3 regions of the Blautia sp. MSK18_10 genome follow, and region 3 is predicted to be linked to each of the others. Evidence: a T-box and tRNA genes for the amino acid it is inferred to sense, from the RefSeq annotation. Region 3 holds a T-box; the other regions hold tRNA genes.
The links. A T-box is a leader RNA that pairs with one kind of tRNA and senses whether it is charged. The one in region 3 lies ahead of thrS (threonine--tRNA ligase), so its partner is inferred to be a tRNA-Thr.
Positions count from the first base shown of each region.

Region 1: it encodes a tRNA-Thr, which carries the amino acid that the T-box ahead of thrS (threonine--tRNA ligase) is inferred to sense. The anticodon was not compared.
Region 2: it encodes a tRNA-Thr, which carries the amino acid that the T-box ahead of thrS (threonine--tRNA ligase) is inferred to sense. The anticodon was not compared.

Region 1 covers NZ_JAJCGT010000017.1:30,362-32,637, reverse strand. Annotated here, with positions in the region: gene LI074_RS08735 (glutamine--tRNA ligase/YqeY domain fusion protein) at 1-441, opposite strand, end outside; tRNA gene LI074_RS08730 (tRNA-Thr) at 1,202-1,273, opposite strand; gene sigH (RNA polymerase sporulation sigma factor SigH) at 1,387-1,989, opposite strand; gene rlmB (23S rRNA (guanosine(2251)-2'-O)-methyltransferase RlmB) at 2,105-2,276, opposite strand, start outside.
Region 2 covers NZ_JAJCGT010000016.1:17,569-19,844, forward strand. Annotated here, with positions in the region: gene LI074_RS08405 (ABC transporter ATP-binding protein) at 1-271, opposite strand, end outside; tRNA gene LI074_RS08410 (tRNA-Thr) at 907-979, opposite strand; gene glgB (1,4-alpha-glucan branching protein GlgB) at 1,040-2,276, opposite strand, start outside.
Region 3 covers NZ_JAJCGT010000001.1:125,440-127,715, reverse strand. Annotated here, with positions in the region: gene thrS (threonine--tRNA ligase) at 1-1,244, opposite strand, end outside; T-box leader at 1,409-1,636, opposite strand; gene hisC (histidinol-phosphate transaminase) at 1,784-2,276, shown strand, end outside.

The DNA of each region.
Region 1 (2,276 bases), on a different contig from region 3:
GTTTCTGTATGGACTTTCTTTACCCGGCTCTGTAAGAGTTCCACGATATTCACGGATCTGATCTGCTGTCAGGTCACATACATAGGCTTTGCCTTTCTGGATCAGCTTTACAGCAGCTTCATACATCTGTCCGAAATAGTCAGATGCAAAAAACAGTCTGTCTTCCCAGTCTGCACCAAGCCATTTGATATCTGCCTTGATGGATTCTACAAACTCACTCTTTTCTTTGGTCGGGTTTGTATCATCAAAACGCATGTTGAACTTGCCGTTATATTCCTGTGCAAGACCATAGTTTAAAAGAATAGATTTCGCATGACCGATATGAAGATATCCATTCGGTTCCGGCGGGAAACGCGTATGCACGGTGTCATAAACACCCTCTGCTAAATCTTTATCAATGATATTCTCAATAAAATTTTTGGAAACTGTTTCGTTCTCCATCTTTTTCCCTCCTGTTGTCGTATTTTATACTGTTTTATCACACATCTATATATAAAAAATACAACTGAATATTTTTTATGTCGAATGAATTTATATTATCATTGGAAATTCCATCTGTCAACCGTTTACACAACAGTGACAGGCCTTATATTTCTCAGACGTTACTGTTCACTCCGTTCACAGTAACGTAGCCAAAATTCATTCCAGATTGCCTGCGGCAATGGAATTTTGGCTTGTATGTCTCGGGATTTTGGCATATTCATGCCAAAACACCTCGCGGGACAGTGGTGTGTGAACAGTAACTTTTTATTTGTTTCAGAATGTTTCAGAATCACTTGCATATTGATTTCCTGATCTGCATATGCTATAATGCCAGTAGGCGAAAAGAAATAGCAAGTCCATGTAGACAAAAAGAATGAAGCCCTCAGTAGTGCGAATACTGGGGGCTTCTTCTTATTTTTTATGGTAGACAAGAAACTGCCAGGTTAGTGTTGCCCTACTTATCTCCGTCTAACCATTTGCAAACATAATAGGCGGCTATGCTTGCCATAAAGGAGACAAGAAAAGAAATAGCAAGATTCTCCATATAGACTTCACCTCCTCCCGTTGCCGGGTATCGGTTGGACAACACTGTAAGTATAACATATCTCTTGTCATTCTTGAAGTACAAACAGTTCTTAGAAGTATATCAAAACTTCTGTTCTGATTACTTTTGAGTTACTGAAGTTCAAGAAACCCTTTATTTTTAAGCAATAAAAAAAGCTGATGACGGGAATTGAACCCGTGACCCCTTCCTTACCAAGGAAGTGCTCTACCTCTGAGCCACATCAGCATTGTGTCGGATTTACCGCTCACATTTAAATATACTATCAGAACTTGTTTGTATTGTCAATCCCTATTTTTAACTTTTTGATTTTTATTTTTGGGTTTTATACAGATATCTTTCTATTTTTGATATTGCTCCAACTGCTCTCTGATCTTGATTCGGATACGCTGTAATGCATTATCTATGGATTTGGGTGTTTTTCCCATGATCCGGGCAATCTCTCCGTATCCGTTTCCTGCCAGATAATATTCAAGAACCTGGTTCTCCATTGGACTTAACGTTGCTGTTATCTCCTGCTCCAGATCCTGGACATTCTCCTGGTCAATAATGATAGACTCCGGGTTCTCTCCCCAGTTATCTCCAAGATGTTCTTCATTTTCCCCATCCTGTTCGCTGAGGGAAATATAGGAATTCAGCGGCTGGTGCTTCTGCCTGTTGGAGCTCTGGATGGCGTTGTAGATCTGTCTGTCCACACATATACTGGCAAAGGTCTGAAATGCAGCATCTCTGTCCGGCTGGTAATCGCGGACTGCCTTAAACAGTCCGATCATACCTTCCTGTATCAAATCATCGTTCTCCCCGCCTATCAGGAACATGGTCCTTGCTTTCTTGCGGACCATGTTCTTGTATTTTTCCATCAGATAGTCGAGGATTTCTGATTCCCCGTTTTTGAAACGGGAAATTAATTCTTCATCTTTAATTCCGTCATACTGTTTCATCAATTTAACCCTTCCGTTTTTCTGAAAATCTCTATCATTCGCCCAGAGGGCTTCTTATAACATAACAATATTGTGGAATAATTTTCTGCTGCAAAAATTCAAGCAGTCTGAGATAAACTTACTTCTTCTGCAGTCTCTGACGTACAATCTCATATCCAAGTACTCCGGCTGCCACAGATGCATTGAGGGAATCAATGTCACCCTTCATAGGAATAGATGCCACGAAATCACACTTCTCACGGATCAGTCTGCTTACACCTTCACCTTCATTGCCGATCACTACGCCGATC
Region 2 (2,276 bases), on a different contig from region 3:
GAAAGAGGGCATAATTCTGAAATACTGTATTCACATCCCTCTGGTTCGGCTCCAGACCTGTCACTTCCCTGCCGTCCAGCCAGACGCTTCCTGCATCGGGCTGTTCCAGACCGGCAATAATCCGAAGTGTTGTCGTCTTGCCGCATCCCGAAGATCCCAGCAAAGTAATAAACTCCCCTTTACTGATCTCAAGACTGATATTATCCAGAACTGCTTCGCCTTCTGTAAAACTTTTCTTTATCTCCTTCAGTTCAAGTGAAACCTCTGCCAACTATACTCAGCTCCTTTCATGTAAAAAAGATACCTCTTTATACTAAAAAAGATACGAAACCACGCGTAAAAGCTCTCGCCCCTACATCGGTTTATGCCAATGCTGACGCCTGTTACAGTGCCAGTCTCTGCATGGTTTCGCATCTGTATATGTCCATTTTTCCAATTATAGATATATCCGGTCCGTTTTTGTTCCATCCAGTCTGCGTGCACTCCTGACCATGATGTCCACATAAGAAAACCGGAAATCAACCATTCTTCTTGATAGATTCCCGGTCATTATTTATTTGGTATAATCCAAAAGTTATATTAAAGGATAGGCCCGAGATTGTCAAGTAAATTTGTTACTGTTCACTCCGTTCACAGTAACTTAGCCAAAATTCATTCCAGATTGCCTGCGGCAATGGAATTTTGGCTTGTATGTCTCGGGATTTTTGCATATTCATGCCAAAACACCTCGCGGGATAGTGGCGTGTGGACAGTAACGTAAATTTCTCTTTACAATCATTTCAATTCCTACCGGCAATTTTAAGGTACTCACCATACGCACCTCCATAAAAACATAAAAAATCCACTATACTCTGCTTTTCAGTATAGCGGATTTTCTATAAAATTACAATTGCCCAATATCTTTCAAGCTGAAAATGAGACTCGAACTCACGACCCCTTCATTACGAGTGAAGTGCTCTACCGACTGAGCTATTTCAGCTTATGCTGTAATCTGTCAGAAATTGATAATTCTGACAGCCACAGCATTTAGTTTATAATATTATTTCTTCTCTGTCAAGTCCTTTTTGACCGGTATTTTCTCCTCCGTTTTATTCACTATTTGGGGTGCTTCTTTTGTCACCTTTTTCGTCACCGGTTTCACTGCGGTTTTTACAGCCACTTTTGTTTTCCCGGCAGCCTTTCGTACAGTTCTTGTCTTGGTGATGGATTTCTTGATCTGGCTATGCTCAGCAGCAGGCTTTTTCTCTGTTTCTTCCGGAGTGCAGGTAAAGACTGCCACGCCAAGTGCCGGAAGCTTCAATGTGATGGAATACTCTCTCTCATCACACTCATCCTTCTTCGCTGCTTTAACTCTCGTATTTACTACACCATTACCACCGTACTTTTTATCATCGCTGTTAAAGATTTCTTTATATTTCCCGGCAAAAGGAACTCCCACATTGTAGTTTTCATATGGGATTGCCGCGAAATTGCAGACAGCCAGAACAGTTTCTTCCGGTTTCTCTGTCTTTCTCATGAATGCGATCACATTCTCCTCATACTTCATCAGCTGAACCCATTCAAATCCATCATATTCATCATCCAGCTGATAAAGTGCAGGATGAGCAAGATACATATTATTGAGGTCTTTGACAAATACCTCCAGTTCCTTTGGCATATCTTTATCCGGTGCCATCATCTTGCATCCCGGATGAAGCATCATATAAGCATAAGCCTCTCTGATCTGCGCATTCTTCTGTTCTTCACTTCCCGGCAGCTTATCCGCGAAATCCTTCAATGTACCAACATCCCTGCTGCCAAGCGTCAGAATATAATGTTCGCAGTATGCATAGAGCATGGACATAGTCAGCTGATCATGGTAATTCTTTCTCTCAATAGGATCCTTGCTCAGATATTCAAGCAGATCTTTTGTCCATCCGCCACTCCACTTATAGTCAAATCCCAGATGGTCATTCTCCACACTGTCTGTCAGCTCCGGCCAGAGTCCGTTCTCCTGAGCAACTAAAAGCAATCCGGGATTTCTCTCTTTTATCACAGAATTCAGATGCTTCAGAAATTCCAGAGCATCCAGATTTTCATTGGTTCCGTAAATATTAGGTGTCCATTCTCCCGGATTTCTGCCATAATCCAGATACAGCATGGCATCCACATCGTCCATACGCAGACCGTCAGCATGGTAGACCTCAGCCCAGAAGCAGGCATTGGAGATCAGGAAATCTTTCACCATCGGGCTTCCGTAATTATAGAGCAGTGTTCCCCAGAACGGATGAATGGCT
Region 3 (2,276 bases):
TCTACACCAAGAACCTGCAGACAGTACTGTGCAAGTGCGATACAGTCTTTAAATTCTTTTACCATCTGGTCAGGTCTTACGATCAGATGACCTTCGGAGATCGTGAACTGACGCACACGTGTCAGACCATGCATTTCCCCGGAATCCTCATTACGGAACAGAGTGGATGTTTCACCGTAACGAAGAGGCAGATCACGATAGCTGTGCTGTTCTGCTTTGTATACATAGTACTGGAATGGGCATGTCATAGGACGAAGCGCAAATACTTCTTTGTCTGTTTCTTCGTCGCCGAGAACGAACATGCCCTCTTTGTAATGATCCCAGTGTCCGGAAATCTTGTAGAGGTCGCTCTTTGCCATTAACGGAGTTTTTGTTCTGATATATCCGCGTTTTGTTTCTTCGTCTTCAATCCAGCGCTGAAGCTCCTGCATCATGATCACACCGTTTGGCATGATAAGTGGAAGTCCCTGACCGATCACGTCTACAGTTGTGAAGATCTTCATCTCACGGCCAAGTTTGTTGTGGTCACGTCTTTTTGCTTCTTCCATCTGTTCCAGATGTTCTTTTAACTCATCCTTGGAAGCATAAGCTGTTCCGTAGATACGTGTGAGCATTGCGTTCTTTTCGCTGCCTCTCCAGTAAGCGCTAGAAGAGGAGAGAAGCTTGAATGCTTTTACACCCTTTACACTCATAAGGTGAGGACCTGCGCAGAGGTCTGTCCAGTCTCCCTGGGAATAGAAAGAGATTTCGGAGCCTTCAGGAAGATCTTCGATAAGTTCTACCTTGTATGGTTCATTTTTCTCCTGGAAGTATGCGATGGCATCTTCTCTTGATTTTGTGAAGCGTTCAATCTTAGCGCCTTTTTTGATGATCTTTTTCATTTCTTTTTCGATTGCATCCAGGTCATCACGGGAGAATGGAGGGCAGTCGAAATCATAGTAGAATCCTGTATCAATAGAAGGTCCGATAGCAACCTTTGCATCCGGGAATAAGGTCTGTACTGCCTGGGCAAGTACGTGGGATGCTGTATGGCGGAGAACTGCAAGTCCTTTTTCATCTTTTGCTGTCAGGATGTTTAATTCGCAGTCACTGTCAATAACTGTTCTCAGGTCTACAACTTCTCCGTTTACTTCTCCTGCACAGGCAGCACGTGCAAGTCCCTCGCTGATGTCGTAAGCAATGTCGATTACGGATTTTGCTTCAGCGTATTCTTTTTTTGAGCCGTCTTTTAATGTTACGATCATGATGATTATCTCCTTTACGTTAGTATGGATTTGTTATAGTTGCTGTTCACTGTTGATATCCCGCGGAGCGTATTGTTGAGAACGGAGTGAACAGTAACAGTTTTTTGTACTGCGAAGGGGTAAAAGAAAGAATAAAAAAATCCCCTACAGTACGGTTAAATACTGTAGGGGACGAGATAACATTACTCGCGGTTCCACCCCGGTTGTTCTGATACATTACTGATGGATAAATCATCTGATCAGAACCGCTTCATTCGATGGTAACGGAATCACCGGACTGTATTAAAGTCACTCAGAGGTGGTCTTCGGCTGGTTCGCGATGAAATGCTTGCACCGGTATACATTTCTCTCTGTAACGTTCCTCAGCGTACTCTTCTCTTCAACGTTTTGATCCTTCTTATCTTTTCTGCCGCCTATTATAAACTTGCAAAGTGGGTTTGTCAATCAGTAAAATGCAAAAAGTTGATTTACGAAAATAGAGATTAATGTTATACTGACGAAAGTGAAAAACAATAAAAAACATGAAAGGAATCAGATAAATGAGCAGATGGGAAGAAAATATACGTAAAGTAATACCATATACACCAGGCGAGCAGCCCAATCAGCCGGATATGATCAAGCTGAATACCAACGAGAATCCGTATCCGCCGGCACCTGGAGTGGAGAAGGCGTTGAGGGAGATGGATACAGATACTATGAGACTTTATCCGGATCCTACAGCAGGAGAACTGGTACATGCCATTGCAAAGAATTACGGGCTGAAGGATGAACAGGTTTTTGTGGGAGTAGGTTCCGATGATGTGCTTGCCATGAGTTTCCTTACATTCTTTAATTCACAGAAGCCGGTCCTTTTTCCGGATATCACATATTCTTTTTATGATGTATGGGCAGACCTGTTTCGCATTCCATATGAGAGACCGGCACTGGATGAGAACTTTCATATAAGGAAGGAAGATTATTTCAGAGAAAACGGAGGAATTGTATTCCCGAATCCGAATGCGCCGACAGGTGTGGAGATGCCGCTGGAGGAAG